Cellulophaga sp. L1A9: one gene and its partner. The protein of the gene in region 1 binds, or shares a complex with, the protein of each later gene. Links are inferred from orthologs where the notes say so. Each region holds a gene or a part of one and is shown on either strand. Other genes may lie near its edges. The genes, in order: dnaG and dnaB.

Region 1 (13,759 bases):
TTAATGGGTGGTTTAAGTAATTTTGAGGGAGTTCTGAATTATTTCCCAGATAAAGGATACAAAATTTTAGTGCCAGAATTACCGATATACGAGAAACCCCTTTTAAAAACTACAGTTAAAAGTTTCGCTAAATTTGTTGATGAGTTTATAAAACACAAAGGACTAAAAGATGTTATTCTTTTAGGAAATTCTTTGGGTGGGCATATTGGTTTATTACACACAAAATTATACCCAAAAAACGTAAAAGCCTTAATCATAACAGGAAGCTCTGGATTGTATGAAAGTGCAATGGGAGATGGCTACCCAAGAAGAGGTGATTATGAATTTATAAAGAAAAAAGCCCAAGATGTTTTTTATGATCCTGCGGTTGCTACGCCAGAAATTGTCGATGAAGTTTTTGCGACTGTTAATGACCGAATAAAGCTTGTAAAAACCTTGGCTATTGCAAAAAGTGCAATACGCCACAATATGGCAAAAGATTTACCTAAAATGACAACACCTACGTGTATTATTTGGGGTAGAAATGACAATGTTACACCTCCTGATGTAGCTGTTGATTTTCATAAATTATTACCTGATTCAGATTTATTCTGGATTGACAAGTGTGGCCATGCAGCAATGATGGAACACCCTGATGAATTTAATACCCTATTAGAAGCTTGGCTAAAAGCCCGAAAATTCTAAGAGAAAAAAAATACTCCATGAAAGTAAAGTCTGCCGAGTTTGTAATGAGCAATTCCAATGTGACCAACTGTCCTAAAGAAGCTATTCCTGAATATGCTTTTATAGGAAGGTCTAACGTAGGAAAATCTTCATTAATAAACATGCTAACCGACAAAAAGAGCTTAGCAAAAACATCAGGTAGGCCTGGAAAAACACAGCTAATCAATCATTTTAAAATCAATGATAGTTGGTACCTGGTAGATTTGCCTGGGTATGGGTATGCAAGAGTATCCAAAAGAGATAAAAAAACATTCCAGAGATATATTACTGATTATTTTAGAGAACGCAAGCAATTAGTTTCTGCTTTTGTGCTCGTAGACATTCGCCATGAACCACAAAAAGTAGATCTAGAATTTTTAGAATGGATGGGTGAAAACCAGATTCCGTTTTCCATTGTTTTCACAAAGGCGGATAAATTGAAACCAAACGTAATTCAGAAAAACGTTCAAACCTATATTGACCATTTACTAGAAAGCATGTGGGTAGAGGCGCCAAATTACTTTATTACTTCTGCTTCAAAAAATATTGGACAGGATGAAGTTCTTGATTATATAGATCTTATGAATGAAAATTTCAAAAAAGACAACTGGGCAGATTTCATCTAATCACCCTTAATTTAAAGTAGCCAAAACTTCACTCATTAAACTTTCAACGTTTTTCAGTGAATTCATTTTCTCAGTGGTCACAACCACTTCAAAATCCTCATCGGTCTCTGCAAGAACAATTGGAAATGTATATTTTTTGCCAAATTTAGAACTGTACATCTTCAAAAACTCATCTCTGTGAAGAAACTCCATTGGCGTAGTTGATTGTGCTCTAAATTTTCTCCAAACCTTGTTTTCTGTAAAAATACCAAAGGTGATATCACACAAGCTACATTCATAGGTACTTGGACTAAAAATTTTGTGCGCTGTATCTAATACCGCATTGTGTGTTCCTGAATTTGCATTATAAACAAAAATCAACTTTTCTACACTTACCTTTTCCATACTTCAACAACATTTATCTGTAGCCCAACAATACATTTCATTATGAAAAAACTAGACTATATATTATTTTCACAATCTTTATTACTGTACTTAAGTCTCAAAAATAAATTATTGCTTACAGCTCTGAAACGTTAAAAATAATACAACTACCGAAAAACACCTTCAATACATTACTTATATTGAAAACAATGATTATAAAAAATTACTTACCTAGTGAAGCAATGCTTTTTTTGGTAGCTGTACGCTAAAAAACTTGAATGACACCAAAAGGAATCATGGTGATATTAATCTTAAAGAATGGAGTAACACGATACCGAAGATGAAACAAAAGTATCCTGATTTAAAACTAATAATTCCTGGTCACGGAGATGCCGGTGGCCAGGAATTATTAAACTATACTATTGAACTATTTAAATGATCTTATTTTTTAAGCTCTAATTTTTCTGCAAAATAGTCGCAAAAATCTTTCATGGTTGCCGTCATTTTCTCATCCTGAGTAGCTTTCATAAAAGTATCAGACAAAGAAACTAAGGTTTGATGAAAAAATGTTTTCATTTCATCTACAGGCATATCTTTTGTCCATAAATCTATTTTAAGCGACTCTTGATTTTTACTATCCCAAACAGATAATAACATTGCCTTTACTTCTTCATTTTCAATACCGCCATCTTGAGCAGACCAATTAAGCGTTTCAGGCACCCTGTTTTCATCTAAACCTACGCGTAAAGTTATTTCTGATGTATGTAATTCTGCCATTATTTTCTAGGTTTGTAATTTGATTTATTAAAAATTTCTTCTGTAGGTATGGTTAGTAATTGCTGTAAGGTTATATCATTATTTGCCATGAACGCACGCACTATTTGCCACCCCATATACTGTCCTATACGACCAGGTGATTCATTATCTAACTCTAATTGAAATTTTGAAAATGGAGCCGGTTCTATAAATCTTGGTTGCAATTGTTTTTCCGTACTATACAGGAGTTCTCGCTCCACAAAATAACGCCAAATTTGCTCTTCATTAGCTTCTGCCCATTCTAATTGCTCTTGAGAATACCCAATACGTTGCGCTTCTGACTTAAAAGGCAATAACTTATCTTTTAAGTACAATTCTTTACCGTAATACACCAATTGATCTAAAAAAGTTCTTCCTATCTGACGCGGCATTACTGTGGCACTAAACTCTGAAGCTACATCACTGATAATATATTGCTTATCTAGTCCGTTTGAAATATAATTCTGAAAGCCTTTATAAAATTTATGTTCCTTGCCTAAATAGTTATCCAACCCAATTAACAACAGCGTATCTGCTAAAATAACCCTACTACCATAACTAACATCTGAAGTTAAGGTAACCACTCTTGGAATTGGAAACTTTGGAAAATAATACTTTACATGTTGAAAAAAGCGTGTTAACTCTTCTGTTTCCGTATCAAAGTTTGGAAATACTTTTTCTACTTCTGTATTTAATTCTATTTGAATCGTATCCTGCAATTTTAACATCCAAACACTATCTGCATATTGCTGCGGAAATAAATAAGGATATTTAGCTTTGGTTGCCCCCAGGTTTTCTACTGTTGTTTTCGCAAACTCCTGATCAAAACGATCTACTTGAACATCCACCGATATTTTATCAATCTCTTGAGCTACCTTATCTTCTTCCTCACAATTGTAAAAAAAGAATGATATAACTATTAAAAGAGCAAAAATTAACTTCTTCATATAAAGTAATTTCTATTAAGTTTTATTTATTAGTACTTAGGTTTTATTTTTACGAAGCAAAGTTAATTGTTTTCAACTTAAAAAAATAGCGCAATGCAAACGGAAAAAGTAATAAGTCACATCGTAGATTGGTTAAAAGATTATGCAACAAAGGCTAATATGAAAGGATTTGTCATAGGAATATCTGGCGGAATAGACTCCGCTATAACATCTACCTTATGTGCAAAAACAGGGCTAGACTTACTTTGTTTAGAAATGCCTATTCACCAAGCTGAAAATCAAGTAGGAAGAGCATCACGTCATATATCATGGTTACAAGAGAATTTTAATACTGTACATAGAAAAGAAATAAACCTTACTCCTGTATTTGATAGTTTAGTTGCCGCGATGCCAACTGTTGAAAATGAAGAAGAGCGGTTTATGTCTTTAGCAAATACGCGCGCCAGACTTAGAATGACCAGTTTATACTATTTTGCGGCCTTAGAAGCATATTTGGTTGCAGGCACTGGAAATAAGGTGGAAGACTTCGGTGTAGGATTTTACACCAAGTACGGAGATGGCGGAGTAGATTTGAGTCCGATTGCTGATTTGCTAAAAACAGAAGTTTGGGAAATTGCCAGAGCTTTAGGAGTAAACGAAGAAATAATCAACGCAGCCCCTACTGACGGCTTGTGGGGTGATGACCGTACGGACGAAGATCAAATTGGAGCATCATACCCTGAGTTAGAATGGGCTATGGAAATGATAGAAAAAGGTAAAACTGTAGATGATTTTACTGGTAGAAAAAAAGAGGTTATTACCATCTATAAGAGATTTAATACTGCAAACAAGCACAAAATGCTCCCCATCCCAGTTTGTAAGATTCCAAATGCATTAAAATAACCACTCACCTTATAATCAAGTGAATAAAACGAAAAAACCTGAAAAAATAGGGTAGTTTCATAAAAAAATATCAAATTTACACTAGAAATCAGATAAATAAACTTTACATTGCATGTCAGAAATTATTGGCTTTTACGTGTAATAAGTTGAATATCAATAAAAAATAAGGAACATGATCAAAGTATTAATTGCTGATAACCATCCAGTTGTAAGAGCGGGAATTAAGTTTGTATTAGATACAGCATCGGATTTTGAGGTTATTGCAGATGTCTCAACGACAACAGAATTGTTTGAAAATTTAGAAAGAATAAGCCCAGATGTAGTCATGTTAGAGATGGACATACCCGAAATTAACGGTATTGCCACTTTAAGAAGAATTAAAGCTGAGTATCCTGATGTAAAAGTTCTTATTTATAGTGGTCAATCTGAAGACGTTTACGCCCTTAGCACTATTAGAGCAGGAGCATATGGTTACTTATCCAAAGCTGCTGATTTAGATTATATTATTTCTGCTGTAAGAAAAGTAAGCAAAGGCGATATGTTCATTACCAATGAACTTGCACAGAGACTTGCTTTTGACGAAGGCACAAAAAAGCCAAGAAGATTTTTCAGAAAACTATCTACTAGAGAAGTTGAAGTTTTAAAAATGTTAGCTAGTGGTAAACGTAACAAAGATGTTGCTATTGGCTTAAACTTAAACGAAAAAACAGTTAGTACCTACAAAGCACGTTTAATGCGTAAACTTAATGTAGACAACTTAGTAGATTTATTACAACAAGCAAAAGCCTTGGAGTTATATTAATTCTAAAAACACATTATATATCATAAAAAAGCCTAGCATTGCTAGGCTTTTTTATTTTCAAATAAGTACCTTTTAAGATAAAACTCTATTTAACTTCTTATTCAACAATGTATTTAAATGAATGTAATTCATAATCTCCTCAAGGATTTCTCTATGATCATTCTCCAATTTCGTTGTTTCGCTTTGCAAGGCATTAATTCTGCGTTTAATTAAAAAGCAACGTAGTGTTAAAATAGTTTCATTGGTTAACTGCGCTATAGAAACTTCTTTCTTCTTTGGATAAATCTCTTTACGCGCCCAATCATGCAACATGTATTTTTCTTCCTCCATTAAAATGGAAGATATCTCAGAAACCATTTCCTGATCTAAGGGAGCAATGAATGTATTAATACTGAAATTATCATTTTCGTTAAGTTCTTGTATTAACTTGCTATAGATATTTCTAAACTTTTCATTACTCAATTCTATTTCATCATCTTGAAGATCTAAAAATATTTTCTCATAGACTTTTGATTCAATTTTTTCTGGCTCTAGCTCTAAATCTCCTTTTTCATTTTCTTTTAAAATAAGATCTTCAAACTCTTGAGGAGAATTCCCGTAGAGCAATAATATTTCAATAATTTTTCGCTCCAATTCAAATTGCACATCCACTTTCTGTCCAACCTCTTCATCCTTTACAACATTAAAGACTTGCGCTTTTTGTTCTTCCTTTACTTTCTTATGGGAATCGGAAACGTCTTTTTTATCAATCTGAGCTAAGGTGTTAAAAAGTACAGATTCAGATATGTTCATGATCTGAGCACATTCTTGAATGTAAATTTCTTTTTGGATGCGATCAGGGATTTTCGAAATACTATTAACGATATCACGAACAGTATCCGCTCTCTTTACAGGATCACTCTCTGCTTCTTTTATCAACAAAGAAGCTTTGAACTGTATAAAATCTTTTGAATTAGTCTTCAGGTACTCCAGAACCTCTTCAAGGGTATTAGCTCTAGCAAAGCTATCTGGATCTTCTCCTTCTGGAAACGAACAGATTTTTACATTCATCCCTTGCTCCAGAATTAAATCAATTCCACGTAAGGATGCTCGTAATCCTGCCGCATCACCATCAAACAAGACTGTAATATTCTTTGTCAGCCTATTTATCAAGCGAATTTGCTCTGGAGTTAATGCTGTCCCACTAGAGGCCACTACATTCTCAATTCCTCGTTGATGAAACTGTATTACATCTGTATACCCTTCTACCAAATAACAATTATCTTCTTTCGCTATCGCTTGCTTTGCATGGTAAATACCATACAACACTTTACTCTTATGGTAAATATCGCTCTCGGGTGAATTTAAATATTTAGCAGCCTTTTTATCATTCGTTAAAATACGTCCCCCAAAACCTAACACACGGCCGCTCAAAGACTGAATAGGAAACATGACACGCGCTTTAAAACGATCAAACTTCTTAGAATTCGCTGGGTTAGCAGCATCTTCCTTTACAATTGTGAGCCCTGTACCCGATAAATACTTTACTTGATAACCTTTCTCCAATGCCGCATTGGTAAAAGAATCCCAATTATCCAAGCAATATCCTAAAGCGAATTTTTTTATAGTTTCATCTGTAAAACCCCTTTCTTTAAAATACGAAAGACCAATTGCCTTACCTAATTCTGTGTTCCATAGAATATCTGTAAAGTATTTTTGAGCATATTCCGAAACCAAGTACATACTTTCCCGTTCATTGGCTTGTTCTTTTTGCTCATCATTCTGCTCTGTTTCCTCAATCTCTATATTGTACTTCTTTGCTAAGTGCTTAATAGCTTCAGGATATGTAAAATGTTCATGCTCCATTAAAAAAGCAACCACATTACCCCCTTTACCACTACTAAAATCTTTCCAAATTTGTTTTACAGGACTTACCATGAAACTAGGTGACCTTTCATCTGTAAAAGGACTCAAGCCTTTAAAGTTAGAACCTGATTTTTTTAATTGTACATAGTCGCCAATTACCTCCTCTAAACGAGCAGTTTCATACACTTTATCAATGGTAGATTTTGATATCAATTTTCAGTAGGGTTTATTTCAATGCTTTTTACACACTGGTTAAAGCACAAAGATAACAAACATATCACTGTTTTCAGGGGTTACTTTTTAGCTATCAATAGGGTTAAAAAACCTTCATAATTGCCGCAACTTTGTACCAGAAATAATAACAAATAAATAATTAATCTTTTTAAAACTAAACATTATGATCTGGGGAATTACACTCGTATTATTAAGCATCATCGCAGTACCATCTTTAATCTTATCAAAAAAACCAAACGCTAAAGAATTATTAGAAAAAATTGAGCCTTACCAAGCATGGATCGGAATGGTATTCTGTTTCTGGGGAATTTGGGGAATAATAAGTGCTGTATTAAATATTGGATGGTTAACAGTAGCGCCAATATGGTGGATTACTTTCTTAGCAGGAAATATAGTTTCTGCTGCACTAGGGTTCATGTTAGGATTTGGATTGATAAACAAATACGTCCTTTCTAAAAATGAAAATGCAAAAGAGAAAGCAGATAAAATACGTGCTAAAATTGCTCCGAAACAAGGAAAATTAGGCGTATTAGGCCTTATTGTAGGTGCTTGGATGATTGTTGCCTCTTTTCTTTTCGCTGTCTAACAACAGCATAAACTGCTGTAAATAAAAGCACTATGAAAAAATATATTATTCAAACCTTTATTTTACTATTCACTATGACTGCAATGGCTCAAACGACCCCACCAAGTATAAGTGTTAACGGAACAACAACATACACCATTAAGCCTACATTTATTGCTAAAATGATTCTTAGCTTAAACAACGTGTATTACGATGCTCCTGGGATGACTTTTCCAGAATTAAAAGAAAGCTACTTCGCTGCTTTAAAAAAGCACGGTATTGACCTTAAGGCATTGAAAGAAGACAAGTTTGCATATGAGCTCTTACGCTTTGAAAAGGAAGGAACTTACTTTGAGTTTGAAACCAACTCTAAAGAAACGCTTGAGAAGTTTATTTCTATAAAAGCATTTGGGGTGTCACAATCTGATTCTAGCTTTGAGTACACCTTAACTGATGATGAGATCGCTACGTATGCAAAAGAAGCGTATGACAATGCTAAAGCAAAGGCAGAGGCTATCGCAAAGAAAATAAATCGTAAAGTGGGTAAAGCATTATATATCCACGACAATAGTTCAAATAAAATGTCTGAGTCACTTTATTATGGTGCTGATTTCTCAAAAAGAGACTACCAAATTTCGGTTTCTTTTGAATTGCTATAAACCTTTAGTTGGTTGTTTGTAGAGAAGACCTTGCGTACTATTACCGGTATTGTTTTTAGGAAACTTGCGCAAGGTTCTTCTTATTTTTAAAATAAATAGTATGCTATTTTTTATCTTTGAGTTTAAAACTAAAGCATGATTCTATTTTTTGGAACAAGAACAGGAAAAACAATTCAAAGAGAATTGAAAACAAGTTCTTGTACCTTCTGTCAACAGAGAAGCACACTACACTTTTCTGAAAGCAGCACTTATTTTCATCTGTTTTGGATTAAACTTTTCAAGATAGCAACCACAAAAACAATAGCTTGCTCGCACTGTAAAAGAGTGTATTACGAAAATGAATTCTCAGTAGAAATGCAGCAAGAAATTAATTTAAATTAAAAAGCCAAGACTAAGTCTTGGCTTTTTTGTTTTAATCCAAATCAAACCGAAGTCCTAAGGAAATATTATGCTGATCTACAAGTGCATCTTTAAAAATAGGATTTAAATCATACTTTACATATAACTGCGTATTTCCAAAACCTGCATAGGCACTAAGTCCATAAATTAAATTACTGGTATTATAATCTCTTTTTAATTTATCTTTTACGTTCTTCCCATCAACTTCATATTTCAATTTTTGGCGTGTCCCCAAATTAAAACCTCCATATCCCCCAATACCGAAACGGAATTTCTTGTACACATCATATCTTATCGTTTTATCCGTTTTTGTCAATTTAGACGGACCAAATTCAAAATGAATAGGGAATACCAAATTATCCATCCGTAGTTTTGCCTTATCTAAATCGTACTGAAAATCCTCCAGTGTTGTTTGCCCATCATTAACCACAAAATATTGATTATTCTTAGCTTTTAACCCATTGAATTGGAAAGAAAATCCATAATTAAAGCGCATAAAATTGCTATTCTTAAATACACGTGTTCTCCATTGCCAACCCATCTCAAAAAAACGACTCCCTCCTATTTTGTATGGAGAATCTTCTAAAGATTGATCCTCAATAATAGCATTATTTAGACCTACAGCGATAACAAAATCTGAATAGGTACGTCTATCATATTTTAAATCTAACTTTTTCTTATCCGTATCTATGTTGATACCGAACAACCGGTCTTCGCCATCATCCTTTGAACCCCAATTAATTTCCACCATAGAACCACTGGTACCTAAGGAGTCTAAAGCCAATACTTGACCGCCATTACGTTCTAATAGCGCAATTTCATGATCTATAATACTTAATCTATTTTCAATATTCAAAGCACGTTTTTTTGCCGCATCTTCTTTTAATTGCTGGGCTTCTATTTCTGTAATTTCTTTAGCATCTAGCTGCTTCATAATCGAAGCAATTTCTACCTTAAGGGCATGTTTTTCCTGTACTGTTATTTCTGATTTCAACTGATTTAAGGAAACAACTTTGCTCTTATAGTCTTCTTGCCCCAACACGTTTTGTGCCAAAAGACCAAAGTATAATATTGCGATATATAGTATAGTGATTTTCATGTGATGATTATTTTTTTGATTATTAATTAATGAACAAACTCCTCCCTGTTCCTTTTCTAAATACAGCTGATATCAGAAAAGAAAAAATAATATTATAAATAGGTGTTGATTTTTAGTTATTACGATCTGCGACTGCAGTTCTTACTTTAAAAAAGCCATCTTTTAAGGTATCAAACAAGTGATCTCTAAAGGATGTATCCAATTCATTTTCAGCTTCATCCAATAGTGCCATTGCATCTACCTTGTTTGATGTTGATTTAAAAATTTTATCCGCTAATATTTCACGCTCTGCTTTTCTTAATAATGCATCTATCTCTGCATCGGAAACTACCGCATTATTGGATTCTAAAGCATCTACCTGAGCTACAAGATCTTTTATTTTTGAATTGATGATTTCATCTTTATTGAAAACATTTTCATTAACCTCTTTAATACTGTTATCTTCTTTCAATACTGTTTCTGCAATTTCAAGATCGGAAGCAACAACAGTAGTCGTTGACTTATGGAGCGCATTTTTTAATACATCCGCTTCCTTTTCTTCTTCTAAAGCAACTGCATTTAAAGAATTCTCCTTGCTTTTATTCGCTACAGGCGGTAAAGCAAATTGTTCTATTGGCGCTTCAAGATCTTTCCTTTCATCGCTATTTGTGTTTACAATAGTCGTTTCAGGAAGAACTGCATTGTTTTCTGTGCCTATAAAAAAGACAAAAGATGCAATTAGCAACCCAATAAGGCAAGCTGCAACAGCATACCAAGCAAAACCTTTTGATTTTTTTACTGGAGCAGATGCTATCTGTCCAGAAATTTTATCCCAAGCATTTGCAGATGGCGTTATCATACGCTCATCTAACTTTTCTTTTATATGTTCTTCAAATTTAATTGGTGCCATAACTTACTATTTTTTGTTCCTTCATTTGCTCTTGGAGCGTTCTTCTTGCTTTAAATAATTGCGATTTTGAGGTGCTTTCAGAAATATTCAACATTTCCGCAATTTCGCTGTGTTTATAACCTTCTACCGCATACAACACAAAAACCATCTTGTATCCTTCCGGAAGCTTATCAATTAGTAGCTGTATTTGTTCTGCATCTACTTCTGATGAGAACGAAATTTGAGATGTCGTATTTCTCTCAAAAACATCATCATCAAACACTACAAATTGTTTTTTACGTAAATAGGTAATTGATTCTCGAATCATGATTCTACGAATCCAACCCTCAAAACTACCTTCAAATTTAAAAGTGTCTAAATACTTAAAAACTTTTACAAAACCAGTCACCATAACATCCTCTGAAAAAGCAGAATCTTTAACATATTGCCGACAAACACTGAGCATTTTAGGCGCATTCTTCTCATAAATATGCTTCTGAGCTTGCGCGTTTCCAGCTACAGCTTTTTTAATCAGAAGTTTTTCGTTAGTATAAAAAGAAATAATCTTCAACGTGTTATAGTTTTAGTTTCTATAAAGATAGACGAGACAGCTTTGGAAAAGGTTGCCTAGGAATTGAAAAAAAATGAAAAAAAATTCTAAAATACTGATTTACAGCTAAATAAAAATATTATATTTTTCTATCCACTACATAATTCACCATGAGTTGCAGTGAATTTTTATAATCCGAATCTGGATACGTGTCCAATATTGCTAGTGCTTGATCTTTAAACGCTATCATTTTTGTTACCGCATAATCAAGTCCACCGTTATCTTTTACAAAATTGATAACCTCTTTTACGCGTTTTTTATCTTTGTTGTGGTTCTTTATGGAGTTAATGACCCACTTCTTGTCCTTTTTAGAACAGTTATTTAACACATAGATTAAAGGAAGGGTCATCTTTTGCTCTTTAATATCTATACCAGTAGGTTTACCGATAGCGGCATCCCCATAATCAAACAAATCATCTTTTATTTGAAAAGCCATTCCACAATATTCTCCAAACTTCCTAAAAACCTCAACCTCTTCAGAATCGGGTTTTACAGAGCATGCCCCCAAACTACAGCAAGCCGCGATTAAGGTTGCAGTTTTCTGACGGATAATTTCATAATAAATATCTTCGGTAATATCTAAGCGACGGGCTTTTTCTATTTGCAGTAATTCTCCCTCGCTCATCTCACGTACGGCTACAGAAATAATTTTAAGCAAATCAAAATCACCATTATCTATGGAGAGCAATAATCCTTTAGACAGAAGGTAATCCCCAACCAAAACCGCTATTTTATTCTTCCAAAGTGCATTGATAGAGAAAAACCCTCGGCGTTTATTACTTTCGTCTACCACATCATCATGTACCAATGTAGCAGTATGGATCAGCTCAATAACAGAAGCCCCACGATAGGTCCTTTCATTTACCTCGCCATTATTAATCAATTTAGAGGTAAGAAAGACGAACATTGGTCGCATTTGCTTTCCTTTTCTATTAACAATGTAGTGGGTAATTCTATTTAGAAGTGCAACTTTAGAAGTCATGGATTCATAGAACTTCTTTTCAAAAAGTTCCATTTCCTCTATAATGGGTTCTTTTATTTGGTCTACAACTTTCACAAATAATAATCCTGTAATTAGGGTTTGGGTTAGTTCTTTGTAAAATTAGCTAAAAAATACAAGCAGGCTAATCTGCACGGCTTTAATTTATAGAGAAATAAGTCAGAAATGAATTTTAGAACGTCACCCCTGAAATCAGGGGTGAAACTTTCACTAACACTAGGGGGTTGCATAGGGAGTATTATCTTCTATATTTGCCAAAGGAAATAATAATTAAACATTTTAAAATGAAGAAAAAATTTATTGTATCGTTAGCTATTTTATTAGTTGGAGGTTTAAGTGCTACACAAGCTCAGAAATTAAAAAAATTCGGTAGCTCTGTTGAGAAAAAGGTTGGGCCAAAAACTATTAAAGTTCCTTATACCGATGTCATTTCGTATTTAGGATATGCTGAATCTGGCAATGAAGATGAAGTTAAAGACAACAAAAAGTTTTATTACATCTATGTATGGGTTCCTTTAGCTGCTCCAGAATTAGGAGTACGTATGGTTTCGCCAACAGACGGAAAAACTAAAGGTGCTACAGCATCAAAAGAGTATACTGAAAATGCAAGCTCTGAAGATTTCTTTGACACGTATATTACCTTAGAGCGTTCTGATATTATTTCTAGTGACGGACTTACAGATAGCAGTGCAAAAGCAGCTAACTGGGTTACTTTAGCTAGTAATGACGATAGTTCTGAGATGCCTAAGCAACCAAGTGGAAGCAGCTACAACTCACTTTTAAGATACAAAAGTGAAATGAGTAATCCTGCAAAAGCAATTACCGCTGGATTATACAGAGTTGGTTTTACTACGTACAAAACAGGTGAAGTAAAAGGAACATTTATGGCTGAAGTTGCTGCCCCTATTAAATTACCAGGAGTAGTAATGGCTAAAACAATTGAAGAATTAAATGCTAAGATTGCAGAATAATTTAAATTGTTTAAAGTATTAAATAATAAAAAGGGGGTTGTTTTAAAACAACCCCCTTTTTTTATGATTTATTTGCTAATTGACCGCAAGCGGCATCAATATCTTTTCCTCGAGATCTACGTACTGTAACAGCAATATTATGCTGCTCTAAAGTATTCACATACATATCAATAGCGGCATTTGAAGCTTGCTGAAATTCGCCATCATCTATAGGATTATATTCTATTAAATTTACTTTAGAAGGCGCAAACTTGCAAAAATCGACCAAAGCATCAACATCTTTCTGACTGTCATTAATCCCCTTCCAAATTACATATTCGTAAGTAATTCTACTTTTTGTTTTTGCATACCAATATTGTAACGACTGTCTTAAGTCCGTAAGTGTAAAATTA
Region 2 (17,384 bases), 310 kb from region 1 along the record:
AAGTAGGTAACTGACAAAGAAATAGCGTAATGTTTTGATCTACCTTCTGATTGGGGTGTTAATTTCTAAACCTGAAGGGGGTAGTATTCATAAAACTAATTTTCAATAGGTTAAGGTCGGTTTCTTTTTTTTAAAACTTTAAAAAAATCAATTCAATTTGTCAGGTTGTATGATTTATTCGTCTCTTTTACTAAGAACTTGTTCTGAGTTTACTCAAAGCAAATAATTTTAAAAGATATAAGACTATGAGAAAAATAATTATAATAAGTGTTGTTGCCCTGCTGTTAGGGGTGGTTTATTTAAACAAGCGTTTCGGACTTCTATCTATGGCTGGTCTTAATGGGAAGGGGCTTCCTACGAAACAAGTGGCTGGGAACTTGGCAGTGGAGCATCAAATTTCAAATAATACATTAGACCATTCGCAATGGACCGTTTTACTTAAGAAATATGTGGACGACAATGGTCAAGTAAATTATAAGGGGTTTTTACAAGATAGAAATCGATTAGAAGATTATTTGGATGTATTGTCAAAACAAGTTCCAACAAATAACTGGTCGGTTCAAGAACTATTGGCGTATTATATCAATCTTTACAATGCGCATACAGTAGCTTTAGTACTAAGGAACTATCCACTTAAAAGTATTCAGGACATAGATGGTCCTTGGACCACAGATTTTGTAAAGATTGGAGATAAGGAACTTTCTCTTGGTGCTTTGGAACATAGTATTCTAAGAAAAATGAACGAACCACGCATTCATTTTGCGATCAATTGTGCTTCCACCTCTTGCCCAAAGTTGTTAAATGAAGCTTATACTCCAGAAAATATAGAAGATCAATTAGAAGAAGCGGCTCTTGGTTTTATTATTTCAGGTAATAATACAATTACACAAGATGAGCTAATCTTATCACGGATTTTTAAATGGTATAAAGGCGATTTTTCTAATGGCGAACTTATTTCATACCTCAAGCCGTTTACCAAAATAGAAATTGCTTCCAAGGCTGCAATCGATTATAAGGAATATGATTGGAGCTTAAACGAAAAAAATTAGGGAGCCACATCCCCTTAAAATGGGTCTGTGAGAATTGAATGCGTTTTACGTATGCATTCAATCGGTGCTAGTACTTATATCACAACAAAAGACGTGTTGCATTTGTTAAATAATAAAAATTTAATGAAGTGCTATAAATGCAAAAAGCCTTTCAAATCTATGATTCAAAAGGCTTTTCTGTGACCGGGCTGGGGCTCGAACCCAGGACCCTCTCCTTAAAAGGGAGATGCTCTACCAACTGAGCTACCAGGTCATTATTTCAATGATTTGCTGTAGAGAAATATTCCCTGTTTGCGGGTGCAAATATACAACCTTTAGTCACATATCCAAGCAAGAAAAGTCCTTATATATTTAGAAAAGGATTAAACGATACTGAAGATGCTATAAATGCAAAAAGCCTTTCAAATCTATGATTCAAAAGGCTTTTCTGTGACCGGGCTGGGGCTCGAACCCAGGACCCTCTCCTTAAAAGGGAGATGCTCTACCAACTGAGCTACCAGGTCATTATTTCAATGATTTGCTATAGAGAAATATTCCCTGTTTGCGGGTGCAAATATACAACCTTTAGTCACATATCCAAGCCTATTTTGAAAAAAAATTATTTTTTTTTGAAATCACTTTATTTTGGTTCAATTTTACACAAAATAAGAAAATGAAAATAGTACTTATCGGTTACATGGGAAGTGGAAAAACAACAATTGGAAAATTGCTTTCTAAGAAATTGAATATCAATTTTATAGACCTGGATGAACATATCGAATCTAAATTAAATACAAGCGTTTCAGATATTTTTAAAGACCGTGGAGAGATCTATTTTCGGAAAATGGAGCATAAATATGTTCAAGAACTAATGGAAGAAAAAAAATCATTTATTTTATCTACAGGGGGAGGAACACCTTGTTATGCGAATAATTTAGCATTAATTCAAACGCATACAAAACAGGATTTTTACCTAAAATTATCAATTCCTAGTTTAGTAAAACGTTTAATAAATGAAAAAGAAAGCCGACCATTAGTTCAAAACATCGCAGAAAATGATTTGCCAGAGTTTATAGGGAAGCATTTATTTGAAAGAAATAATTTTTACCTGCAAGCCAATACTATCATTGTTTGTGATAATAAAAACCCTGAAGAAATTGTAGCTGAAATTATGCAGCAATTAAAGTAAGTACACCTTGTCGCTATTGGTTTTAAATTCTACTTGTATTTGCTCGTGTAAAGAAGTTGATAGCGATATTCCTTTATAATCTGCCTTGACAGGGTATTTTTTATGGTTTCTATTGACGAGTACTGCTGTTTTTAACTGTTTTAGAGGAACACGTAAAAAATGATGAACACCATAAATAAGTGTAGTGCCTGAGTTTAATACATCGTCAACCAAAACAATAGATTTGTTGGCATAATCTTCTTCTTTTATAGAAGTAGAGACACCGGATTGTAAAGGATTTTTTTTATCCATACTAACCTTGCAAATGTTTATTTCAGAAGAAGTAATAGCTCTTAGTACTTTTGCAATCTTTTTAGCGAAATTTAAACCGCCACCTTCTATTCCTGCAATGATGATTTCTTTTTCATCAACATTAGCTTCATAGATCTGGTATGCAATTCTATTAATTTTGTATTGTATTTCTTTGTGTGATAAAATTTGATGTTGCATTCGGTTTAAGTTTTCATATCAAAGATAAAGAAACCCTTCTTTATTCTTCACTATTTTTAGTTTCAGAAGAATCATCAATATAATCTTCAATGTCTCTTCTGTCTTTTTTAGTAGGTCTGCCGGTTCCTTTCTTTCTATAATAATCTTTAGAGAACTTTAGCAGTTCATTATTTTCAAATGCAGAAGCAGGTGTGGTGTCTTTCCTGTAAATATCAACCAGTTTAGCGGCAACTCTGTTTGGAGGAATATCTAGAACCGTCAATTCATAGTTGATCTGATTTTTACGCACAATAATTTTATCCATCGGTAAAACATCCTTTGATGGTTTCGCGGTAGCGCCATTGAGCTTTACATGTCCTTTTTTACAGGACTCTGTTCCAATATTTCTTGTTTTAAAATATCTAATACACCATAGGTATTTATCTATACGCATAAACAGTTATAATTCTTTCTTAATCTTTTCTACAAAAATAGGGGAAAATTGTATCTTGCGACACTTAAAATTAAATGGATGAATATCAAAAGCATATTTTATTTTTTAGCAATTACTTTACTTTTCATTTCTTGTAATAAAGATGATGACGATATTGTAGTTGTTCCTCCAACAGATCTTAGCGAGATAATAGTAGATGACGAAGCAGCGCTTCAAGCGTATTTTTCAAGTCATTTTTACAACTACGAAGATTTTGAAAGCCCAGCGGAAGATTTTGATTATCAAATTGTGTTTGATACCATTTCAGGAGATAATAGTGATAAGATTTCATTATTAAATAGTGACGGTTTTGGCTTTAAAACAATTAAAGTTAAATCTGAAAATGTTGGTATTACAGATGGCGATGAAGAAATAGATCACAAATTATATTACTTAGTAGCTAGAGAAGGTATAGGTGCTGCAACAACTTTTGCCGACTCAACCTATGTGAGGTACCAAGGCGAATTGTTGGACGGAACTATTTTTGATTCTTCAGCAGCTCCAATTTGGTTTAGTTTGCCTTCATTGGTAACAGGCTTTGCGCAAGGTATTACGGAATTTAAAGGTGGTGGGCCAGGTAGTATAAATGAAGATGGTACTGTAAATATTGAGGATTATGGTATTGGTGTTATTTTTATGCCTTCTGCTCTTGCATACTATTCAGCGACGCAAACAAATATTCCGGCATATTCTCCTATACTTTTTAAAATAGATTTATTTGCAGTCAATCAAGCAGATCATGATAATGACGGTATTCCTTCTTATTTAGAGGATGTAGACGGAGATGGTAGATTGAATAATGATAATACAGATGAAGAAGATGAAGCAGATGTATTTACATTTATCCCTAATTATTTAGATGCAGATGATGATGGTGATAATACGCCAACTAGTGAAGAGATAGATATTGTAAATGGGGAAGTAGTTTTTAGAGATACTGATAATGACGGTATTCCAGATCACTTAGATCCAGATACAAAATAAAATAAAATAGATTAAATTAAAAAACCTGAAAGCTACGTGTAGCTTTCAGGTTTTTTTATGCGTTCCTATTTCTTTTGGAGTCTTAGATTTTTAAAGATAAACTCAGAATTAATTGATCTGGTCTAGTATCTATTCTATCTACACTTAATAGGTTATTATTGTTAATAGCAGTTATTTCATTTTCAGAAAAACCGCGTTCGTAACGTAAATCAATACCCAACTTACCAAGATTAACCCCAGCTCCTATATTAAGACCTACAGTGAAATCATTCTTAACATCACCAAAGGTAATGCCATCATAATCTGTATCTAGTATGTACTGTAATGATGGACCTGCAAATACGGTCAAGGGGCCAATAACATTAAAACCGATTAATAGTGGAGCATCTAATTTAGACATGTCCAAACTATTATTCTCATAATCAGATTTTGTTTTGGTATAGACTAATTCTGGTCTAAAGTAAATTTGCTCTCCAAATTTCCCAAAAATACCCACATGGTATCCAACATTGCCATCTGGACTCTTGTATGCATCTTCTGCAGAATCAAAATAATCGCCATTGGCGCCATAGTTTAGCCCTGCTTTAATTCCAAAACCAGGCTCTGTTTGTGCCATTGCAATACCGCCTATTAAGGCCAATACTGCTGTTAAAATTGTTTTTCTCATGTTTTCTATAGTTTAAAAACAAGAATAGTATCAATAATAATACCAATTCAAGTTTGTTCTCATCACCTTCAACGATATGCAAGAGGCTTTATTGTTTTTGAAATTATAAGACCTTGTTAAATTTTTAAATGCTTAATTTTAGTAGATTCTGATTTTACGTTCAATAATTTCAACTTTATTTTTTTCTTAAGTAATATCCTTGTCGAGTTAACTATATTTGCGCTAATTTAATAGACGATTTGAAATTTACACTAAAGCATACCGATCCACATAGTAAAGCTAGAGCAGGAGAAATGATCACTGATCATGGAAAGATTGAAACGCCAATTTTTATGCCTGTAGGTACTGTTGCCTCTGTAAAAGGAGTGCATCAGAAAGAGCTTAAAGAAGAAATAAACCCAGATATCATCCTAGGGAATACCTATCATTTATACTTGCGTCCTAAAACTCAAATTTTAGAAAAAGCAGGTGGACTCCATAAGTTTATGGGCTGGGATAGAAATATTTTAACAGATAGTGGTGGGTATCAAGTGTATTCTTTATCTGCTAATAGAAAAATTAAAGAGGAAGGCGTAAAGTTTAAATCACATATTGATGGTTCGTACCATACCTTCACTCCAGAGAGTGTGATGGAGGTTCAGCGAATCATTGGAGCAGATATTATTATGGCATTTGACGAGTGTACGCCATATCCATGCGATTATAAATACGCACAACGTTCCATGCATATGACGCACCGTTGGTTAGAGCGTTGTATTAATCATTTAGAGAAAGTACCGTACAAGTATGATTACAGTCAATCTTTTTTTCCGATTGTACAAGGATCAACCTATAAAGATTTAAGACGTCAATCTGCAGAATATATTGCGGGAGTAGGAGCAGAAGGCAATGCAATTGGAGGTTTGTCAGTAGGAGAGCCGGCAGATGAAATGTATGCCATGACCGAAGTGGTTTGTGAAATACTTCCAGAAGATAAACCTAGATATTTAATGGGGGTAGGTACGCCTATAAATATTTTAGAAAATATAGCTTTAGGTATTGATATGTTCGATTGTGTAATGCCAACGCGTAATGCGAGAAATGGAATGTTATTTACAGCACACGGGACCATTAATATCAAGAATAAGAAATGGGAGGATGATTTTTCTCCGGTGGATGAAATGGCAATAACGTTTGTAGATACAGAATATTCAAAAGCATATTTACGTCATTTATTTGCGGCCAATGAATATTTAGGAAAACAAATAGCTACCATCCATAACTTAGGTTTTTATTTGTGGTTAACTCGTGAGGCAAGAAAACATATCTTAGCAGGCGATTTTACAGAATGGAAAAACAAAATGGTAAAACAAATGGATAAAAGATTGTAACCTTGACCATTTTAGATAGATACATATTAAAGCGTTATTTAGTAACATTTTCAGTAATGTTACTATTGTTTATCCCAATTGGGATAATGGTTCACTTATCTGAGCAGTATAATAAAATGCAAGATAATGACGCACCATTAGACGAAATATTAATGTACTTAGGTAATTTTTCTATTTATATAGGAAGTATGTTGTTGCCTATTTTTCTATTTCTTTCCGTTATTTTTTTCACTTCAAAATTAGCAAGTAATACAGAGATTGTAGCGATGCTAAGTTCCGGTATTTCCTATGGCCGTTTTCTAAGGCCTTATCTTATTGGTGCTGTGATTGTGGCTATATTCATGCTTTTAATGGGAATGTTTATTGTGCCAAATGCTAGTAAAGGCTTCAATGAATTTAAGTTCAAATACCTTAAAAAAGGAAAACAAGACCGAGTCACTGAAAATATCTTCAACCAACTAAATGCTAAGGATTTTATTTATGTAAGTAGGTTTGATCCCGCTAGAGATATAGGTTATAATTTTTCTATGGAGCATTTTAATAAGGATAATGTACTAGAATACAAACTGTCTGCAGCAAATATTAGGTGGATCCCTGCAGATTCTATTTACAGACTTACGTCGTATGTGAAGAGAACATTAAATGGAGATACTGAAATTTTAGAAACAAAGAGGAGATTAGATACCGTGTTTCCTTTTAAAATAAACGATTTAACACCGGTGTCTTACGTAGCGGAGACAAAAAATTTATTTGAATTAAATACGTTTATAGCTAATGAGAAGCGTAAGGGGGCATCTAATATCAATATCTATATATTGGTTAAATATAAGCGATGGGCTATGCCTATAACCGCATTTATATTAACGCTTATTGCTGTAGCAGTGTCTTCTCAAAAACGTAGAGGTGGTATGGGCGTAAATTTAGCTTTTGGTATTTTAGTAGCCTTTGTTTATATATTTTTCGATCGTGTCTTTGGGACTTTAGCGGAACAATCAGGTTTTTCACCCTTGTTAGCGGTAATTGTGCCCAATGTATTATTTGGTTTTCTAGCATTCTATTTATTGCAAAAAGCCAAAAGATAATTTAGTAAAATAATCCCCTTTCTATTACATTAGCGCAATGACAGATAGGCTTAAGAATTACCTTCATTTACATTTTATTATTTTTATCTGGGGGTTTACAGCAGTCCTAGGAAAGCTAATAACTATTGATGCTTTGCCTTTGGTGTGGTATAGAATGGGAATAGCAGTGCTACTCATTGCTGTATTTATTGCAGTAAATAAATTTTCTTTAAAAATTCCGATAAAACAGATTGCCATTATGGCTGCTGTTGGGGTTGTCATTGCTTTACACTGGTTAACATTCTTTAAATCGATAAAAGTATCCAACGTTTCTATCGCATTGGCTACCCTGTCTACTGGAGCGTTATTTACGGCAATCATAGAGCCGTTTATATATAAACGGAAGATGATCTGGTATGAGATCGTTTTTGGTGTGGTGGTAATGGTAGGGCTGTATATTATTTTTAATGTAGAAACACAGTATGTAGAGGGGATAGTTTTAGCATTAATATCAGCACTATTAGCCGCTATTTTTTCCATTGCAAATGGTAAATTAATTCAGGCACATAGGCCTAGTGTAATCTCTTTTTATGAGCTAACGGCAGGGGTGTTGTTTATTACCGTTTATTTAGCCATACGTGGCGATTTTGATGCTGGTTTTTTTCAAGTTTCTAAAAATGATTGGATCTATTTATTTATTCTTGCCTCTATCTGTACTGCCTACGCATTTATTGCTTCAGTACGGGTTATGAAGGTGTTAACGCCTTATACCGTAATGCTTACCGTAAATTTGGAGCCTGTGTACGGGATTTTTTTAGCGTTTATATTTTTAGGTGATAGTGAAAAAATGAATCCACTATTTTATTTCGGAGCACTACTGATTTTAAGCACAGTAGTAGCAAATGGATTAATAAAAAATAAAGGAAAATTAAAAAAACGGAATAGGAGTTAGGCATACCTATTTAATGTTTTATATTTGTCAACTATTATAATTTAAACAGGAATACTCATGGAATATTTAGATTTTGAACTTCCCATAAAGGAACTAGAAGAACAATTAGATAAGTGCATGATTATTGGTGAAGAGAGTGATGTAGATGTTACAGAAACCTGTAAACAAATAGAAAAGAAGCTTTTTGATACCCGTAAGGATATATATAAAAATCTAACTGCTTGGCAGCGTGTACAATTGTCAAGGCACCCAAATAGACCTTATACACTGGATTACATTAATGCCATCTGTGGAGAAACTTTTTTAGAGCTTCATGGAGATCGTAATGTTAAGGATGATAAGGCAATGATTGGGGGTCTAGGTAAAATTGGAGACCAAAGCTTTATGTTTATTGGACAGCAAAAGGGATACAATACTAAAACCCGTCAATACCGGAATTTTGGTATGGCAAACCCGGAAGGTTATCGCAAAGCTTTACGTTTAATGAAATCTGCAGAGAAATTTAATGTTCCTGTAGTATGTTTTATCGATACTCCTGGTGCATACCCCGGTATTGAGGCAGAAGAGCGTGGACAAGGAGAAGCCATTGCGCGTAATATTCTGGAAATGACACGCCTTAAAGTTCCAATTATCGTTGTGATTATTGGAGAAGGAGCCTCTGGTGGTGCTTTAGGCATTGGTGTAGGCGATAAGGTTTTAATGCTAGAGAATACATGGTACTCGGTAATTTCGCCAGAATCTTGTTCTTCTATTTTATGGAGAAGCTGGGAATATAAAGAAATTGCAGCCGAAGCATTGAAGCTTACCGCTACAGATATGAAAAAGTTAAAAATAATCGATGAAATTGTAAGAGAACCAGTAGGAGGTGCTCATAGTTACAGAGATAAAACTTTCGAAATTGTAAAAAACAAAATTTTAACAAATTTTGAAGAGCTTAAAAAGTTATCACCAAAAGATTTAGTAAATAAAAGGATGGACAAGTACGCCAATATGGGTGTATTTAATGGTTAATTCCTGATTTATCATACAATTATAAAATCTGAAGATATAATTCTTCAGATTTTTTTTGTTGTCAACACAAAAACGTAACTTATTAACATATAAATTGTTAATGAACTGTTGACATCCAAAATCCAATTTTAAAGTTAACCTAAGGTTAATTACATACTTTCGTAATTATGGAGAAACCGAGTCCGATAGTAGGTCACAAAGTAGACAAGTCTAATTTAATAAGCTTAGAGCGTGGGAAAATTCCGCCTCAAGCAATTGATTTAGAGGAGGTTGTGATAGGGGCAATGATGATTGATAAGAAAGGTATCGATGAGGTTATTGATATTCTTCACCCTGAAGTTTTTTATAAAGATGCGCACCGATTTATCTATGAAGCGATCTTTAAGTTGTTTGAAACCTCTGAACCAGTCGATTTATTAACCGTTTCTTCGCAATTAAAGAAGGATGGTAAATTAGAAGCTGCTGGCGGAGATTTTTACTTGATAAAATTGACTCAAAAAGTGGCTTCATCTGCACATATTGAGTTCCATGCACGTATTATTCTACAAAAATATATTCAGCGTAGTCTAATTAAAATTTCAAATGAAATTATTCAAGCTGCTTATGATGAAGCAACGGATGTATTTGATTTATTAGATACGGCAGAATCTAAATTATATGATGTTACCCAAGGGAATTTAAAACGTTCTGCAGAAACTGCTCAGAATTTGGTAATTCAAGCAAAAAAGAGAATTGAAGAAATTGCAAATAAAGAAGGCCTTAGTGGTGTGCCTTCAGGTTTTGATAAAGTAGATAAACTAACTTCTGGATGGCAGCCGAGTGATTTAATTATTATTGCAGCACGTCCTGGTATGGGTAAAACAGCTTTAACTTTGTCTATGGCAAGAAACATGGCTGTTAATTCTAATATTCCTGTAGCCTTCTTTTCTCTGGAGATGTCTTCCGTACAGTTAATTACGCGTTTAATTTCTTCTGAAACAGGTTTGTCTTCAGAAAAACTGCGTACAGGTAAATTAGAGAAGCACGAATGGGAGCAATTAAATGTAAAAGTAAAGACGCTTGAAAAAGCACCTTTGTTTATTGATGATACGCCCTCGCTTTCCATCTTCGATTTAAGGGCTAAAGCAAGACGTTTGGCATCCCAACATGGCATCCGAATGATCATGATAGATTATTTGCAATTAATGACCGCTGGGGGAAGCCAGAAAGGTGGTGGTAACCGTGAACAGGAGATCTCTACGATTTCTCGTAACTTAAAAGCATTAGCAAAAGAATTAAGTGTACCTGTAATTGCACTATCGCAGCTTTCTCGTGCGGTAGAAACAAGAGGGGGTACTAAAAGACCATTACTTTCTGACCTCAGGGAATCTGGTGCAATTGAACAAGATGCAGATATTGTATCTTTTATCTATAGACCAGAATACTATAAGATTGATGAATGGGATGATGACGAACGCTCACCAACTGCTGGTCAAGGAGAATTTATTGTAGCAAAACACAGGAATGGTGGTTTAGAGAATATTAGGTTAAAGTTTATTGGTAATCAAGGTAAATTTGATAATTTAGATGACTTTGATTCTCCTTTTGAGTTTCAATCTAAGATGAATGATGGAGAAGAAAATCCATTTGCCACTAAAAACCTTCCAAATGCAGATCAAGCTTTTGGAAGTTCTATGAATGAAACACCGCCAGATTTTGATGATAGTGATGTCCCTTTCTAAATTTAAAATTATTACATTTAAAAATAATATAAAGAGGATGCTTTTAATAGGCATTCTCTTTCTTTTTTCTACATCAATGTTTGCCTCTGCAATCCTAATTCCTATGGATGCAGAATCACAGAAAAATCATTTAAAAGCATACGGAATTACCTATTGGATTTTAGCGAAGCAACAAAAGGTACAATGGCTTTTGAATTATAGAGGAGGTTCTTTTTTATTGCCAGATGGTGAGGCTATCCGCAAAGAATGCCAGATTCGTGGTGTTTCTTTTGAGGTCATATCTGATAATGATGCGAATGCAATTCTAGAAGAAATTTCTAGTCCATCTAAAAATCAAGAAGCAGTCATTTTAGAGAAAGCACCAAAGATTGCCGTATACACTCCTAGTGGAACATTACCATGGGATGATGCAGTAACCATGGTATTAACATATGCTGAAATTCCGTACGAAACAGTATATGATGAAGAGGTTTTAGAAGATGGCTTAGTATTGTATGATTGGTTGCATCTGCATCATGAAGATTTTACAGGACAATATGGTAAATTTTATGCGGCGTACAAAGCTGCGCCATGGTATTTGCAAAGTAAAAAAGATGCAGAAGCATTGGCTTCAAAACTGGGGTATAGCAAGGTATCTGAAGAAAAAAGAGCCGTATCTTTAAAGATTAGAAAATATGTGATTGGAGGCGGATTCATGTTTGCGATGTGCTCGGCAACAGATAGTTTTGATATCGCTTTGTCTGCCTCAGAGGATGTAGATATTTGCGAGGCTATGTTTGATGGTGATCCGTCGGATGCAAATTATCAGTCTAAATTAAATTATGAAAAAACCTTTGCGTTTAAAGACTTTACTTTAGAACGTAATCCATTGGTCTATGAGTTTTCATCTATAGATATGACCACGAAGAGAAATATTAATAAAGAGAGTGATTATTTTTCTTTAATGGATTTTTCAGCAAAATGGGATCCTATACCTACAATGCTTTGTCAGAACCATACAAGTTTGGTGAAAGGATTTATGGGGCAAACTACTTCTTTTGAACGTTCAGAGGTGAAGCCAACTGTTCTTGTATTAGGAGAGAATAAAGTAAATGGCGAAGCCCGCTATATTCATGGAATTAAGGGAAAAGGATTTTTTACATTTTACGGAGGTCATGATCCAGAAGATTATCAGCACAGAGTAGGAGACCCTAAAACAGAATTAGAGTTACATCCTTCTTCTCCCGGTTACCGGCTAATCTTAAATAACGTGTTATTTCCTGCAGCTAAAAAGAAGAAACAAAAAACTTAAAAACACCACATAAGACATTGAAAAAGCGAATGGTACTGATACTTGGAATACTGATTATATTTACGATCGGTTTTTTTGTGTCAAGGAAAATTAACCTGAACTCTAATTTTGAAGTTGGACAAAAAATTGACGATTTAAATGGTGTAGTTGTTTACTATAATGGAGGTGTGGGTAATGTAGCTGGCCGTGAAGTAACCGAAGATGGGTATAATCTAGGTTTAAAATATCAATGTGTAGAATTTGTAAAAAGATACTATTATCAAGCATTAAATCATAAAATGCCGGATAGTTATGGCAATGCAAAAGATTTCTTCAGTAAAACCTTAGAGGATGGTGGCTTAAATATTAATCGTAACCTTAATCAATTTACAAACCCAAGCAGTTCTAAGCCTAAAGTAAATGATTTAGTAGTGTATTCTGGAACCTTATTTAACAAATACGGGCATGTAGCTATTATTTCAAAAGTAACAGAACACGAGATTGAAATTATCCAACAGAATCCAGGCCCTTTTGGACAATCCAGAGAAACGTATGACCTTCTTCATGAAGAAGATAAATGGGGTATTGATAATGATCGTATACTCGGGTGGTTACGAAAATAAATGCTATTTTAATTCTATGTTATCATTTTATAGTAGCGCATTTAATATAAAAAACCGCTATCAAAACTATTGTTCTGTTAGCGGTTTTTTTTGTTAGTGGCATCTATTATATAGCTCAACTAATGTTTAAATTCATGGAGATAAACTTAACTTAGAACGTCCCAATAAGGTGACTTCCTTCAGCATTAACTAATTCAGCACCTTTAGTTACCTCACCAGTTGCTGTATCTATAACATAAATATTTCCATTTTGACCTACTGGAGCTTGAGTTATGTAAATATCCGTACCATCAACAACAAAACCTTGGTATTGAAATAAGTAGAAATCGGCGTCATAAGGAATGGCATCAATTTTTGTGGCCATTTTTGTATTTAAATCAGCAAGAGCAAAAAATCCTTGGGCACCAGCAACACCTTCTTGAGATGCGTCATGACGGTAAGCAATAACGGCTTTTCCATTGGCAGCAGGTTTCCAGGCAAGAATGTAGGCACCTTCGATACCTAAGGCATCATCCAAATTAAATACATAAGAATCGTCATATTGGTTATCTGCATCAATCTTTAAAATGTGAGAACCTTCAGGATCACTTTGGTTCGCTTGGTACACACTTCCATTATAAAGAAAGGCATTAATACTTCGGTAACCATTTGTATTTCCATATCCTACAGTAGAAGTAATTACAGATGGGTTTAATAAAGATGGGTAATCTAGTACAATGGTTTTAGAACCTAATATTTCATAATCACTATCACTCTCTGTAGTTGCTGGGTCTAATTTGCTTAAACGAGCTCCAATATATAATTTATCTCCAGCCTCATTTAATACAGGCATATCTATTCTTGAAATATAGTATCCTAAGGCCTCTTCTTCCGGACTCAAAGCAACACTGTGTTCTTGAAATTCATTAATTAATGAATTTTCCAGATCTAGGGTTACTACACCAATAGTTGCATTTGTACGTGTGTATTTTTCATTTTCATCAAATTCATTTTCTGTAGAAACATAAACAGCAGCTCCTGTTTTATCACCATCATATAACTTAATCCATCTTGGAGCTGTTCCAACATAGGGAGCAATACTTATTTCAGTTCCTGTTTGGGTAAAAACCTGTCCACCTTCTACCATGTACTTGGTGTAGTTTCCACCGGTATCGCCGGCATAACTTATGTTGAATATGGTAGAACCGTCTTCAGACGATTGTAAACGAGCCGTTCTGTTGGAAGGAGCAATAAATCCATTGTCAAAAACATTAATTGATGTATTTGGGTCTTTAGCATCTTCACTACGTACGGAATAAATTAATGTGCCACCATTTCCATCGCCAGGATTATCACCCATTCGTGCTCCTGCAACTGTAATCCATCTAGATTCAGCTCCAGTCTCAGGAGTTGTTTCTGTTTCTGGATCTACAGAATTGTCGTCATCACTACAAGAACTCATGAAGCCAATGGTTAATAAAATTGTAGCTAAAGTTTTAAAATTTAAAAGATTATGTTTCATTTTTAGGTCTGTTTTTATGATTATAATTTATCTAGTGTGTAATTTATTTTCAAGTAAAAAGCTCTTCCTGGTTTTTGAACGGATAGGTTGTCATATACAGGTTTGTCAACTATATTTTTGATATCAAAACTCACTACAAATTTGTTACCTGGAAAAGCGTAGCTAAGACCAAGGTCTTGGACCACTTGTTGCGGTACTTTAAAAAAATCATCTCCAACGGTATTTGATCCTTGTGATACCAAGTATGAAAACTCATCCGTAAAGTATAGGGTGTAGAAGAGGTTAAGGTTTGATTTTTGTTGTATGAAATTTTTGAATGAATAGCGTAAACTCCCATTCATAGTGAAAAACGGAGTGTTGGGAATATCAAATGCTGTTCCGGCGGTTGTTTCTGTGGTTAAATCAAACCGAGAGATATTGAAATTAAAGCCTAGATTGTTATTGTAACTATAATTCAATTGAGCATCAATTCCCTTAGATTTTGCATTTCCTTGGTTTACATATACAATTAATTCATCATCAACATTAAGAGATGTTTCAATAGGCAAACCAATTCTATCTTTAATATTTCTCGTAAATAGATTTGTAGCTATAGTAAACTCGTGTTTTTTTATTTTAAAGCTTCCAAAGCGAAAACCTAGATTGTAATTGTTACTTATTTCTGGTCGTATATTTGGGTTGGCAACTACATTATCACCATCATTCCCAAAAACTTCTGTTTCATCAGGTAACCGAATGGCTTTTTCTGCAGAAGCTAATAGTGTTATGTTAGGAGCGATGGCATAAGACGATGCGAAACCATAGCCTTGGTAGGCGTTAATACTAGTTATAGTTTCATCAACTACCCTATCATTACCATCTTCATCGGCTTCAATTTCGGGATCAATACTAATTGTTTTTTGCTGGTAGTGTTTACCAAATACACTTGCTTTTAGCTGGTCATCAAGGGCAGTTAATTCATACGTTAAAGAGAAGATGTTTTTATGTAAATCTCTTGTTCCTATAAAGGTGTTTTCTAAAACAGATTGTAGGGCATCACTGTCTTCCCTGTCTATACCGCTATACACATGATTCAATAAGACTTTGTGATGGTCTGTAATACTATACGATAATCCAGTTCTGATGGCAGCTACTTTTCTTTTTATTTTTGATAAAGTGGGGCCACCCTCTTGTTGTGAACCCCAAGTATATTGATATTCATTCCCTCTAAAATCTATTGCTCGTTCTCCAGCCCAACTATATGCCCAGGCTACGGTATCATTTACCGCACGGTTTCTTTTTCCGTACAATCCATTTATAGTTAGTGCTAATCCTTTTGTAAATAGATTTTTCTTTTGGTAGCTTAGGTTTGCCAGAAGAGCATCTGATTCTAGAAATCTATCTTTATAGGGAGTAATGGTCATAAAAGCACCGTGTTGCACTTCTTTATAATCATCAGAACCTGTTAATCCTATAAAAAACTGATCGGCCCATGACACATTGGTATAACCAAAGTGCACCATTCCGCCTGTAGATCTATACGCATCATTAAACCTTCTAGCGGTGATAGGTGTTTGTACACCTCCAATACCGGTAACTAAAACACTTCTTCCAGATACTTTATAGTCATTATCAGAATGATTATGAAAAAATGAACCTTTTACAGTAAAACCTGATTTATCAAAACGATATACCCCATTGACGCTAGTCTGTAAAGTGTTGAAAGAACCATATGACGCTGATGCATTAAGGTGATTTTTAATTTCATCATGCAGTACTATATTGATGGCGCCACCTAAGGCGTCATCAGCCAAATGCCCAGGAACTACGCCTTTATAGACCTCAATGTTTTTAATCATGGAAGGCGGAATACTATTTAAATTAAAAGAAGAACCATAAGTGGAACTAGGAATACCATTTATAAAAATTCTTATGGAGCTACCCGATAATCCATTTAGACTGTAAGTTACATCAGAGCCTAAACCTCCATTTTGACGAATTTTTACTCCAACGGTAGTATTTAACAATTCGTTGGTCTGAATGTTTCGGATACTGGCTTCTTCTGTTTTGACAACGTTCACGGCATACCCTGCCGTTTCTAACTTTGTCTCTTTGCTTTGGCCGTTTACCACCACTTCACTCAGTTCATTAGTTTTTCTTGTGACAGTGGTGGTCATTGAAGTTTTTTCTTGAGTTATAGTAATAGAGACCGTCTTTTTATACGCTTCGATAGTAGAAATAAGAATGTCGTAAGTGCCATATTTTAGGTACTCTATTTCAAATTTTCCATCAAAATCGGTTATGGCACTGTAAGTTGTACCTACAACTTTGATGTGCGCATTGATTACGGGTGTATTATCCTCTAATAGAATTAGTCCAGATAGTTCCCCTGTTTGGGAAAACCCAAAATGACAAAATAAAAAAGTTAAAACAATAGTTGGTATGCGCATTTATTTAGACTAATTAAAAATAATAATGTAAAACTATTCATTTATTTAGACTAATTCCAAATAAAATCTAAAAATTTTTAACATTTAAAGATGTGTTTGGCTTCTTTTAATTTTAAGTTGCTTTAAATAAGATGTTTATGGTGGAGTAGTGGACGTAATTTTTTGCTACGAATAACGAGTCTTGATGTTTTTTTTTGAGCGTAATAAAAAAGCCATTAAAATAAATCTTAATAGATTATTTTAATGGCTTAGTAGATTTAAAATCTCTAAAAAATTCAAGTAATACGAGCTGCTATTTCTCTGGTAAATCTACTCGGTTTACTGTAAATTCCATCTCAGATATGTCTGCTGTAACTTCATTTATTCTAGAATTGGTGTAATATAATTGGTTGTTGTAAATGCTAAAGGTATCAGCCCATTTTACCTTATCACCTTCAACTAGAATATGTATGCTCCCATCTGTCTTGCGATACATGATTTTATTATTTTCTAAATCGGCATAATATAGATTGCCATTTTCATCAAAAATCATCCCGTCAGGAGCAGATGTTTTAGCTTCTAAGGTAACCGCTTTTTCAAGATCAAGTTCATCCTCAAAAACTAATGCTTGCGTTGGT

The links.
Region 2: the proteins of dnaG (region 1) and dnaB are in contact, whole or in part, in a crystal structure (PDB 2R6A), measured with the Geobacillus stearothermophilus proteins. The link is inferred for Cellulophaga sp. L1A9 from one-to-one orthologs. Residues at the interface, in WP_049624496.1 of Geobacillus stearothermophilus: Lys456, Leu457, Leu458, Pro459, Ala460, Asn463, Ala464, Leu467, Leu535, Leu536, Ile537, Ala538, Gln544, Glu545, Asp548, Tyr549, His552; in WP_033016901.1 of Geobacillus stearothermophilus: Ser13, Glu15, Ala16, Gln18, Glu91, Leu92, Asp94, Ala95, Val96, Pro97, Thr98, Ala99, Ala100, Asn101, Tyr104, Tyr105, Ile108.

Annotation. Positions count from the first base shown.
Region 1 is NZ_CP047027.1:2,704,852-2,718,610, reverse strand. The notes cover bases 4,683-7,565. They hold dnaG (DNA primase), read right to left. Parts: upstream 7,176-7,565; coding sequence 5,190-7,175; downstream 4,683-5,189. Other genes in these bases: GQR94_RS11765 (hypothetical protein), read left to right, coding at 7,360-7,565; GQR94_RS11775 (response regulator transcription factor), read left to right, coding at 4,683-5,117. In the rest of the region: GQR94_RS11810 (alpha/beta fold hydrolase), read left to right, coding at 1-684; yihA (ribosome biogenesis GTP-binding protein YihA/YsxC), read left to right, coding at 702-1,328; GQR94_RS11800 (GTPase), read right to left, coding at 1,335-1,712; GQR94_RS11795 (hypothetical protein), read left to right, coding at 1,966-2,130; gliding motility protein GldC, read right to left, coding at 2,133-2,468; gliding motility lipoprotein GldB, read right to left, coding at 2,468-3,433; nadE (NAD(+) synthase), read left to right, coding at 3,527-4,315; more of GQR94_RS11775, read left to right, coding at 4,488-4,682; more of GQR94_RS11765, read left to right, coding at 7,566-7,782; GQR94_RS11760 (SIMPL domain-containing protein), read left to right, coding at 7,815-8,420; GQR94_RS11755 (zinc-ribbon domain-containing protein), read left to right, coding at 8,556-8,801; GQR94_RS11750 (hypothetical protein), read right to left, coding at 8,833-9,918; GQR94_RS11745 (hypothetical protein), read right to left, coding at 10,031-10,807; GQR94_RS11740 (RNA polymerase sigma factor), read right to left, coding at 10,794-11,357; GQR94_RS11735 (polyprenyl synthetase family protein), read right to left, coding at 11,476-12,453; GQR94_RS11730 (Lipl32 family lipoprotein), read left to right, coding at 12,681-13,367; 23S rRNA (adenine(2503)-C(2))-methyltransferase RlmN, read right to left, coding at 13,429-13,759. UniProt on the Escherichia coli protein: RNA polymerase that catalyzes the synthesis of short RNA molecules used as primers for DNA polymerase during DNA replication.
Region 2 is NZ_CP047027.1:3,015,737-3,033,120, forward strand. What follows is about bases 8,684-11,667. They hold dnaB (replicative DNA helicase), read left to right. Parts: upstream 8,684-9,390; coding sequence 9,391-10,944; downstream 10,945-11,667. Other genes in these bases: GQR94_RS13170 (acetyl-CoA carboxylase carboxyltransferase subunit alpha), read left to right, coding at 8,684-9,223; GQR94_RS13180 (asparagine synthetase B), read left to right, coding at 11,048-11,667. Outside these bases: GQR94_RS13115 (DUF547 domain-containing protein), read left to right, coding at 246-1,049; GQR94_RS13130 (shikimate kinase), read left to right, coding at 1,702-2,217; GQR94_RS13135 (phosphoribosyltransferase family protein), read right to left, coding at 2,209-2,706; GQR94_RS13140 (RNA-binding S4 domain-containing protein), read right to left, coding at 2,747-3,139; GQR94_RS13145 (FKBP-type peptidyl-prolyl cis-trans isomerase), read left to right, coding at 3,218-4,162; GQR94_RS13150 (outer membrane beta-barrel protein), read right to left, coding at 4,245-4,829; tRNA guanosine(34) transglycosylase Tgt, read left to right, coding at 5,069-6,199; GQR94_RS13160 (LptF/LptG family permease), read left to right, coding at 6,202-7,281; GQR94_RS13165 (DMT family transporter), read left to right, coding at 7,319-8,212; more of GQR94_RS13170, read left to right, coding at 8,270-8,683; more of GQR94_RS13180, read left to right, coding at 11,668-12,235; GQR94_RS13185 (CHAP domain-containing protein), read left to right, coding at 12,313-12,837; GQR94_RS13190 (hypothetical protein), read right to left, coding at 12,989-14,338; GQR94_RS13195 (TonB-dependent receptor domain-containing protein), read right to left, coding at 14,359-16,767; GQR94_RS13200 (L-dopachrome tautomerase-related protein), read right to left, coding at 17,060-17,384. UniProt on the Escherichia coli protein: The main replicative DNA helicase, it participates in initiation and elongation during chromosome replication. Travels ahead of the DNA replisome, separating dsDNA into templates for DNA synthesis.